Regions from separate parts of the Bradyrhizobium sp. JR4.3 genome, predicted to be linked through region 1. Evidence: predicted binding sites of a transcription regulator. Region 1 holds the regulator's gene; the other holds the start of a gene.
What was found. Region 1 encodes LexA, which represses DNA repair genes until DNA is damaged. Its sites were predicted from a motif close to TGTTCNNNNTGTGTTCNG; they were not measured.

Region 1 (5,334 bases):
CGCGCGTGCTGCGCGATGTCCGCAAGGTCACCGGCTCGGTCGAGCAGTTCGGCCGCAAGATGCGCCTGCCGGTGGTACTCGCCCCCGTCGGCGCGCTTGAGATCTTCGATCCGGATGGTGCGGCGAGCGTGGCACGCGCCTGCGGCACTTTCGGTGCGGCGCACATGCTCAGTTCCGTGTCCGAGCCCGGCCTCGAGAAGACCGCCGAAGCTGCGCCCGACGCGCTGCGCCTCTACCAGCTCTATGTGCGCGGCGACGACGCCTTCGTTGCCGACGTCGTCAGCCGGGCCGAGAAGAACGCCTACGCCGCCTTCTGCCTGACCGTCGACACCGCTCACTACAGCCGTCGCGAACGTGACATCGCCAAGCGCTACGTTCGCGAGAGCCGCCTGCGCGCCACCGGCGGCGATTACCAGAAGGGTCTGGAGTGGCGGACGGTGAAGATGATCAAGGACAAGTTCAAGATCCCGCTGATCCTCAAGGGCATCGCGACGCCAGAGGACGCGCTGATCGCGATCGATCACGGCGTCGAATGGATCTACGTCTCCAACCATGGCGGCCGTCAGCTCGATCACGGTCGCGGCGCCATGCATGTGCTGCCCGAGATCGTCGATGCCGTGAACGGCCGCGCCAAAATCATGGTCGATGGCGGCGTCTGTCGCGGCACCGACATCGTCAAGGCGATCGCGGCGGGTGCCGACCTCGTCGGCATCGGCCGGCTACAATGCTGGGCGCTGGCGGCGGCCGGCGAATCCGGCGTGGCGCGCATGCTGGAGCTGCTCGAGGACGAAGTGCTGCGCTGCCTCGGCCTCTTGGGTGCGACGTCGTTCGCCGAGCTCGACAAATCCTGCCTGCACCAGGCGACCGCAACCAACGCGCCGAGTGTGTTCAGCGCGTTTCCGCTGTTCGACCACGAGCCATATCGATACTGAGTGAAAGGATGCAGGTGACATCGCTCTCTCCCGGCAGCGCGGATGCGCTCCTGTTCGATCTCGGCCGCGTGGTGCTCGATATCGATTTCTCCAAGGCAATCGCCTGCTGGGCGGGACATGCCGGCTGCAAGCCCGAAGCCATCGTCGCGCGCTATGTGCGGGACAGCGAAGCCTATCGGTTGCACGAGATGGGGAAGATCAGCGATGAGGATTATTTCGCCTCATTGCGAGCCTCGCTCGGAATCGGCATTTCGGACGCGCAGTTCCTGGAAGGCTGGAACGCGATCTTCGCCGGCGAAATGCCTGACATCGCCGAGCTGCTACCGCGGGCAGCGAAGCAGATGCCGCTCTACGCTTTCTCCAACACCAACCGGCCGCACGTGGACCATTTCTCGAGGGAATATGCCGACCTCCTCGGCCATTTCCGCGAGCTGTATTTGTCGTCCAGCATCGGCTTGCGCAAACCGGATGCGGAGGCCTTCGACCACGTCGTTGCGGCGATCGGCGTGCCCGCCGGGCGCATCGTGTTCTTCGATGATCTTGCTGAAAACATCGAGGGAGCGCGGGCGCGCGGCTTGACGGCGGTGCATGTGACCTCGCCGCGTGACGTCGGGAACGCATTGAAGGCATTGGGCATTTGACGAGGAGTCGGTGTCGCGAAACCCACGGCGGCACCGCCCCACGGGACCAATTTTGAGAAATTGAGGAACCCGATCACTTTGTGCATTTTTGTACAGAGTTCCGGGAACGGAATACCGCCTTCCGGACTCTTAGAGTCCGTTGGGACTTCTACGGACGGATGCATCATCGTGCTGGGCAAAACCTACCTCACCAAGCAGGCCTCTCTTCTTCTTGAATTCGCCAGGACAACTTCAGATTCGGACCTTTCCGCCAAGCTTGTGAGCAAGGCCGCCGACCTGAAATCCCAGGCCGATCCGCTGCCCGACAAAGACCAGGGAGCCAAGGCGCCCGACGTAACTCCCGGGCAGGCAGGGAGCTGATCGATGCAGGCCAGGGCGCTCGTCGTTCTCGCCTTGCCGTGATTTTCCTTGCCGTGATTTTCGTCGCTTCCATGACCACTCTCCTGCCGATTTGTCAGGTTCTTCGGATCATGCCGCGACGCGCTTGATCCTGCCTTCCGGAACAATGTGAAGCGGCGGGATGACTGTGCCCGCTCAGCCGTTTTTGCCTCTGCGCCCGCGCTCGGCTAGAAGACGTGCGGAACATTCGCCCGAACGTGCCGAGCAGGAGTTTTCGCCGTGGCCTTGATGCCGGTTTCCGACGCGCTTGCCGCGGTGCTGGCGGGTGCAGAGCCGCTGCCGGAAGAAATGATCTCCCTCGACGAGGCCTACCATCGCGTGCTCGCGCGTGACGTCGCGGCGCGGCGCACGCAGCCGCCGCAGGCGATGTCGGCGATGGACGGCTACGCGGTGCGCGCGGCCGATGCCGCGACGATCGATTCGGAGCTGACCGTCATCGGCGAAGTCGCGGCGGGCCGACCGTTCGCCGGGACGATCGGCGCCGGCGAGGCCGTACGGATCTTCACCGGCGCGGTCGTTCCCGGTGGCGCGGACGCCGTCGTGATCCAGGAGGACACGGTCGCCGCCGGCCAGCGGATCACGATCAAGGAAGCCGCGATCGCCGGACGGCACATCCGCCCCGCCGGCGTCGATTTCCGCGAGGGCGACGTGCTCCTGCGCAAGGGAAGTCGTCTCACCGAGCGCGACCTCGCGCTCGCCGCCGGAATGAATTATCCGCACCTTGCCGTTTTCAGGCGTCCGAAGGTCGCGATTCTCGCCACCGGCGACGAGCTGGTGATGCCGGGCACCACGCCCGGCCACGGCCAGATCGTCTATTCCAACGGTTACGCCCTGCACGCGCTCGCCCGCAGCGAGGGCGCCGAGACCATCGACCTCGGTATTGCCGCCGACACGCTGGAGGCGACCACCGCGGGCATCCGCCGCGCCCGTGAGAGCGGCGCCGACATCCTGATCACGACCGGCGGCGCATCAGTCGGCGACCACGATCTGGTCCAGCAGGCACTGAGGGACGAAGGCATCGCGATGGCGTTCTGGAAGATCGCGATGCGGCCAGGCAAGCCGATGATGCATGGGCGCCTCGGCGCAATGGGTGTGATCGGCCTGCCGGGCAATCCCGTATCGTCCTACGTGTGCGCTTTCCTGTTCATGGTGCCGCTGATTCGCGCCCTGTCGGGCCGTTCAGTGATTCACCATCGCCGCGAACGCGCCGTGCTCGGCCGCGGCGTCGGCGCCAACGACCAGCGCGAGGACTATCTGCGCGCGCATCTGGAGGAGCGTGACGATGGCACACGCGTCGTTCTTCCCGTCAACCATCAGGACTCTTCGCTGCTTGCGAATCTCGCTGCAGCACAGGTACTTCTCGTGCGCGCACCATTCGCGCCGAAGGCCGAAGCCGGCACAGCTTGCGAAGTGTTGCGGCTCCCCGTCTGAGCACCCCCGCAACGCGCGTTCCGCGGAGTTTGCTCTGTTCACGGTAAATTAAGCAGTTGCGGAACATGTATCGAACATATAGTGTCCGTTCATGATTTGTTTCGAGCATGTAGCGGCTTATTGCCGAATTCTGCGTCTCGGAATCGGACGACATCAACCGGGGGACTTTGGTCGAGATGTTAACGCGCAAACAATACGAGCTTCTGCGGTTCATCAGTGAACGTCTGAAGGAAAGCGGCGTGCCGCCCTCCTTCGACGAGATGAAGGATGCGCTCGATCTGCGCTCGAAGTCGGGCATCCATCGCCTGATCACGGCGCTCGAGGAGCGTGGCTTCATCCGACGCCTGCCCAACCGCGCCCGTGCGATTGAAGTCATCAAGCTGCCGGAGCTCCAGGCAGCCGCCGGCAGCCGCCGCGGCTTCACCCCGAGCGTCATCGAGGGCAATCTCGGCAAGGTGCGTGCGGGCTCCAGCCTGCCCGCGGACGAGGGCGAACGCCCCGTGGCGGTACCGGTGATGGGCCGCATCGCGGCCGGCACGCCGATCGAGGCGTTGCAGACACGCAGCCACACCATCAGCGTACCGCCCGACATGCTCGGCTCGGGCGAACATTACGCGCTGGAAGTGCGCGGTGATTCCATGGTTGATGCCGGCATCCTTGACGGCGACATGGCGCTGATTCAGCGCAACGAGAGCGCCGATACCGGCGACATCGTGGTGGCGCTGATCGACGACGAGGAAGCGACGCTGAAGCGCTTCCGCCGTCGCGGCGCCTCGATCGCGCTCGAGCCCGCCAACGCTGCATATGAGGTCCGCATCCTGCCGCCCAATCGGGTGAAGATTCAGGGCAAGCTGATCGGGCTTTACCGGAAGTACTGATACCGGACGTACTTGATACCTGGAGAAGTTGGCGCCTCGCGCGCTTCCGATCGGCATCGCCGGTCAGAGATTGGAGCGGATCATCGTCCGCTCCGGCTGGATAGTCTTTCTGGTTCTGCACAGACTATCCGGCCCCTCCTCCGGCGCTGGCTCCTCGCGACGCCCACGAAGCAGCACCGAAACAGCACCGCTTCGCGGCTCGGGTGTGCGAGGAAACAGCGACCAGCGATCGAGGTCGTTGCACCAGCCGGCAAGATTCGCGCATGCGCCTCCCGAATGCATCGCAACTCGCTTTGTTCCTATTGAATTCGGGAAAGATAATGTGATCGCGGCTTGCGGAAACCAGCCGCAGATTTGCCCACAACCGAGCAGAGCTTTCGTGCTTCAACTCTGATAGAGGCCTGCGCCTCGATAAGAGACGCGGGTTGCTATCCCAGCATGAGGAGCACCCGATGTGTGACTACAGCCTGCATGCCGTCGCGTCGCGCCCCGCCGAAGTCGGCGAGACGATCGTCTCGACAAATTTCCGCGGCACCTCGACGCGCGGCTTCGCCTCCGCAGCCGATCCGTCTGTTGCCGTCTGCCTGCTGCCGGGAACGGAGCTCGCCTTCGCAGACGACGTCCGCTACGACAATCGCTGGATCTGGACGCGGACCATCAATTCCCGCGTGGGCAAGTTCGGCAAGATCGATCCGCACGTTCCCGACCGCCATCATGACGCGATCGAATTCCCCGACGGCAAATTTGTGCTGGTGACGCAGCTCGTCGAAGGCCAGCGCGCGACCGTGCTGCAACTGCCTGTGACCCAGTCGGTCATCGAGCGCGAGCACAAGGCGCAGATCATCGCCGACAGGCAGCCGACCGTCACGCACCTGCCGATCGGCTGAAACAGCCGCCCTCCGGCTACGAGGTCGGAGGTCAGGATTGAATTGCCATCGCCGGCGCCGTGGCCGGCGAGATGGTGTGGTTTGCGCCAGCGAATCCGAGCGGACGCACCGACCCGCTGCGTTGCTCCGCACCATCAGATCAATCGTCGGCCTGCAAGTCGGTCTC
Region 2 (5,334 bases), on a different contig from region 1:
GCGTGAACTCGCGGCCGATGTTCGCGTGTTCGTCGAAATTGCCGAAGACAAGGCCGAAGCGCTTCGCGCCGTCATCACGGCTTATGACGTGGTGCTCGCGATCTTCCCGTCCGGAGAGGGCATGGGCCTCCACGTCATCAAGGGCGGCGAGATCCTGGACCAGATTGCAAAATCACGAACCCATGCGAGCTACAGCCACACGGCCATCGCGGTTCCCGATCTGGAGCATGCGGAAGTGCTCAAGCACCTGACGGGCCCGACCGACCAGCGGCTTGCGGCGTAGGGCGTTTTCAAGTTCGCGCGAAGAAAACGCGTCACAACAATCTGGAGCGGTTCTGAGTCAATCAGAACCGAAAGTATCCTCGTTGCAGACGAGAATTTTTGCACTCCGGAACACCTTGTTTTAGGAACACGGTTTCTGCGCTCCCGTTGGCCCACACAACCAACCAGGAGTTTGAGATGAAGAAGCTCATCATTGCGACCGCCGCCCTCGGCCTCATGTGCGGCTCCGCCTTTGCGCAGAACCAGACCGGCCCCGCCGCGCAGACCGACAACATTCAGAAGCCCGGTATGACCAACACGGACAAGGGCACGATGAGGAGCGGCACCACCGGCATGAGCCATGACGGCATGAGCAAGGGCGGAATGGTGAGGCCCGACGCCTCCGGCCAAGGCGGCTCCGGCCCCGGCAGCGACCAGGGCGGCACCAGGACCCGCAGCAACATGAAGTAAGCCGGTTTCCTGTACGGCTTGCTTCCCGGCCGCGTCGCTTCCCACAAGGCGGCGCGGCCATTTCATGACGCGGATCTTTTTGGAACCTGTCGCGAATGCACGCCTCACAATCGTGCGCGCACCGGAACGGTCAGGTCTCGCCGCGAGTTGCCCCATCTCCAGCAAGGGAGATCGTCATGAGCGTTGAAGGTAAAGTGAAGGAAGGCGCCGGATTCATCAAAGAGGAGATGAACGAACACGGCAAATCCCGCGAGAGCCAGAAGAAGGCTCAGGAAGGTCGTGACTTGCGCAACGAAGGCCGGATCGAAGACGGCAAGCCGCCAAAGACGACCAAGCCCGGCACCGGTCACTAGGGCGTTTCGCGCGAAGTGAATATCGGTTCGCGATAATTCCCTGGCCAGATTTTCGAGAACCGCCTCCGGCAATCGGGGGCGGTTTTTCGATTCACGCGCCGTCGCGTGCGGAGTATCGCATATGAACAAACATGTGGCTGGAAGCTCGACTGCGGCCATCCTTCGAGACGCCCGCCTGCGGCAGGCCCTCAGGACGAGGGATGAGTATGCGCCAGCATTTCAACGCGGATGGATGCAGCTGAGCCTCATCCTGAGGAGGCCGCGAAGCGGTCGCCTCGAAGGATGGGGCGCTCGCTCCAGCAGCCTTTCTATCGCATCAGCGCAACTGTTCCTTAATGGGTTTCTCGCCTAGATTGCGTATCAATAAGCGTGGCGGGGCTTTGTGCGGATCTTCGCGGGTGTACAGGCGATGCGCGGGGTCGCTGCGCTGTCGGTGGTCTGTGGACACGCAATCAGTGCGCGACCCGATATGGTCGGGCCGGAGCTCGCCGAGGGCGCGCTGACGATTCTCGCGAGCGGCGTCGACATCTTCTTCGTGATCTCCGGCTTCATCATCGCGACCACGGCGACGGCACAACACAACCCGCTGGATTTCGCTTTCAGACGGGCCCTCCGAATTTTTCCGCTCTATTGGCTGGTGTTGCTGGCGGCGTTTGTCAGCTCTTCCTGGATCGCGCTTGCGCCGGGCGACCGCCCCGCTCTCGACCTCGGAACCATCTTCGCATGGACATATCCGAATTGGTACCTCGGGCCGGCGTGGTCGCTGGCTTTCGAACTGCACTTCTATGTCGCCGTCGCGGTCGTCTTGGCGATCAAGCCGGACCGGCTGTTCGAGATCTTGTTCGCCGGATTCGGCCTGGTCATTCTTGCTCTCGTCTTCGGCCTTGAGTTCGGGATCTACTTTCATCCGCTGGTGCTGGAATTCGGTGCCGGCGTTGTCATCGCCTATCTCCAGAGAAGCGGACGATTGCGCTTTTCGCGCCACTTCCCAGCCGTTTCCGCGGGCCTGTTCGTGGCCGGCTGGTACTGGATTTTCGTGCACGGCGCGATCGACGCACAGTTCGCGCGCGTCCTGACCTATGGCGTAGGTGCGGGATTGCTGATCCATGCTGTGATCGCTGCCGAGACCGAAGGACGATCCTTCTCACCGGTCCTGCAATGGCTCGGCAAGATTTCGTACGCGCTGTATATCGTCCATTATCTGGTGGTGAAATGGATCGCCAGCTTTGACGGACTGTGGCGTCTGTCGATCGTCGGGACAATCATCGCCGGCATCCTGCTCTCCATCGGTCTCGCCGCCGCCTTGCACGTCGCCGTTGAGACACCGATCCTCGATTGGGGACGCAAGGCAAGTCGCAAGATAAGTGTGATGCGCAGACGCCGATCGCTGCCGGCCGTTCCTTGATCACTCCCGACGCTGAATCCGGGCAAGTGCGACCCTTGCTGCGTCATGAGCGAGTCACGAACAAATAAGGAACAAAAGGCGTCAGCCGGCATTGAACCTGAAAAGGAGAGATCGCCGTGACTGACAACAAGATGGCTGACAACACCGCGGACAACACCCAAAAGGATCCGAAGGATTGGGTCTCCGGCGACGACCCGATGACCGGTGCCCAGGAATCTTACCTCAAGACCCTCGCCGAGCAGGCCCACAAGGAGCTGCCCAAGAAGGATCTGACCAAGGCAGAGGCCTCAGAGCTAATCGATACGATGCGGCAGAAGGCCGGGCTCGAGAAGTAAATATCTGGCATCACCGTCATTGTCAGGTCACTTCGGCGAACCGCGAATTGCCAGCTTGAAGACCGTAAGGACGACGAAGGCGGGCGCCCCGTAAACGATGGCATTCACGGCCCAAGTGATGGCGACGCCCAGGAAAACGGAACTGCCGACAGCTCCCCAGAAAAGGTAAGCTGCGGATATGCCCGGCATCTCCCATGCCATCACGGCGATGGAGTAGTCGGTGAGCTGCTCCATGACGAGCAGCACCGTCGAAACGAGCGCCCCGATTGCCAAGGCGACGATGAGAACGGATTTCATGGTCTTCAAAGGCCCAACAGCCCAATCAGTATCGGAATCATGAAAAAGGCTGCCAGGCCGAGGAGACCTCCTACGGCAACCTTCACCCAACGCCGTTGGATCCTCGGCTCGAGCCATGTCGCCAGTTTGACCCAGAGCGCATACGCCCATCCAGCAACAATCGAGCGGATCAGTGCGAACAGAAGCTCGCCTAGAATATTGGCCATGGCGGTTAGTCGCGTCATCTCCGCGAGGAGTTCATCTGCCAACGGCTAAACAAGCCTGTCCACCCGTGAGTGAGGTGGCCAAATTCCGCGGTTTTGGATCACCGTTCTGAGGGCCCGGTTAGCGCTGTGGAGGTGCTTCGCGTGAAGGGGCTCGTCTTCTAGCGCTTGATCTTCTGCGCACTCCCGCTCTTGCACATAGCAAGACTATTCCAGCGGCGCGCAGTGGCATCGGCACCGTCACCGTTGAAACCGCCCTTCGCTTCCTCGGCTTTGCAGCAGGCTTGCGAGAAGCCAGCCTGCAGGCAGAGCGTCATGCTGCCCGCAGCCCTTGCCGTGTCCGGAGCCGCACACCACGGCGCCACGAGTGAAGCAACCAAAAGTGCCGTTCTAAAACGCATTGAATCCCCCAAGGTCGGACCGGGCGAGCAAAGAGGCCTCGCGCTCAGGTAATGCACAATCTTTGGGCGCGCCAAATTGAGCCGATTGTCACCGCAGTCTCCTCAAGCTCGCGTCTCCTCGCGTCCTTCGCCGCTTAGTCCTCATGTTGCGGAGCAAGGAAAGAGATTTAGAATCGCTTACGATTCTTGATGCCATGCGCCCGCCTCCGTGAAAGGCAGCCTAGCTTTTGCAAGCTGCCGTTCAATAGAGGTTCGAGGGCATGACAGGCGCTAGCGCTCCTACTTTGGCGGCGCTGCTACAGCCATGTCGTACCCAGCTGTATCTCCATAGGAGCCACTCGGTCCGAATTCCACTGGCCCCCAAACAGGGATCTTGGCACTACCACTGATCTTTTTCACTAGCGATATTTTATAGTGGCAGCCTACTGAGCCAGCCTTGTTTTCGAGCGCGTAGGCAAAGGTTGCGTATTTTTGCTCGCCGATACAATGATAGACGCCAACGCCTTCCGGAATAATCCGCTTCTTGAATCCTGTACATACAGCGTAGTTGTCGGGGTGAAGGTTAAACGTAATTCCATCAGAGCTGGTCTCGTTCAGCTCTTCTCTTGTCAGATCCCCCGAGAGGCCGATATCGAATATCGGAATTTTGAATCCCGCACCGAAAATACCGTTATTGGTCTGGCTGTCCTTCCAAGTGACAGCCATCTTTTTGTCGAGCGGCAGGTTCGCAGCTTGCAATTTCCTGCCGATCTTTCCTGCCTCACAACGCAGGGAATTGATCATGATGTCATCAGGAACGCCCTTGCCATTCTGCGCGAACACCGAACTGGCAAACGCAACCGAAAGCCCTCCTGAGAGTACCAAAATCCTCAAACCCATTGCCCCCTCCAATCAAAAAGAAGCACAATTTAGCGACACAGCCAACGGTTGTACAGAAGGTTTTAGACGTTCTTTTGAAGCAAATGCCTCTCGCTTCTGCTTCAGCGCCTTCATCTCCTCCCACATCCGACGAGGTACCGAGCCTCCAAAGCCTCTTGTATTACGGTGACAGTGTATTACGGTGACAGTGCACTCAAATAGCTGAGCTCATCCGTCCTCTGCCGCGGATGGCTTCGGCCCGCGCTTGGCTGGCTTGAGCACCCGCCCGGTCTGGCGCTCGACTCGGGCCATAAAGCGGTCGTCGCCGAGCGGGCGGCCGATGCTCTCCGCCGACCGCAGCGCGCCGAACAGATCCGCCTCCGGCTCGGCTGCCAGTAAATCGGCAAAGTTCGGGAAGCGATCGCGGACCGGCGCGAGCGCGGTGAGGCCATCGTCCCGCCCGCGCAAATGGGCGCGCGCACTCGACCACCGCCAATCCTGCGCCCGCTTCACCAGGCGCGCGCGCACAGGGTTGAGCGAGACATAGCGCAGCGCGGCCGCAAGATGATGCTCGTCCATCGCGACGGCGCCAAACCGGCCCTGCCAGAAATGGCCGGTGCGCTTGCGACGCGCCTGAACGGTGCCGGCATAGCTTCGATGCACGCGGGCCATCGCGCGGCGCAGACCGTCAGGATCGGACGGCACCAGCACCAGATGGACGTGGTTCGGCATCAGGCACCAGGCCCACAC

Region 2: the regulator LexA is predicted to act here: its motif matches at 2,547-2,564, upstream of ABIB91_RS07425 (DUF3072 domain-containing protein).

The regions. Positions count from the first base shown of each region.
Region 1 covers NZ_JBEPQF010000031.1:53,916-59,249, forward strand. The annotation lists gene ABIB91_RS33140 (alpha-hydroxy acid oxidase) at 1-932, shown strand, start outside; gene ABIB91_RS33145 (HAD family hydrolase) at 941-1,573, shown strand; gene ABIB91_RS33150 (hypothetical protein) at 1,742-1,933, shown strand; gene ABIB91_RS33155 (molybdopterin molybdotransferase MoeA) at 2,192-3,403, shown strand; gene lexA (transcriptional repressor LexA) at 3,580-4,281, shown strand; gene ABIB91_RS33165 (hypothetical protein) at 4,734-5,168, shown strand; partial or broken gene ABIB91_RS33170 (ComEC/Rec2 family competence protein) at 5,308-5,334, opposite strand, start outside.
Region 2 covers NZ_JBEPQF010000003.1:306,320-311,653, forward strand. The annotation lists gene ABIB91_RS07405 (hypothetical protein) at 1-283, shown strand, start outside; gene ABIB91_RS07410 (hypothetical protein) at 460-732, shown strand; gene ABIB91_RS07415 (hypothetical protein) at 909-1,085, shown strand; gene ABIB91_RS07420 (acyltransferase family protein) at 1,468-2,490, shown strand; gene ABIB91_RS07425 (DUF3072 domain-containing protein) at 2,622-2,825, shown strand; gene ABIB91_RS07430 (hypothetical protein) at 2,853-3,122, opposite strand; gene ABIB91_RS07435 (hypothetical protein) at 3,128-3,370, opposite strand; gene ABIB91_RS07440 (hypothetical protein) at 3,487-3,726, opposite strand; gene ABIB91_RS07445 (hypothetical protein) at 4,006-4,605, opposite strand; gene ABIB91_RS07450 (REP-associated tyrosine transposase) at 4,813-5,334, opposite strand, start outside.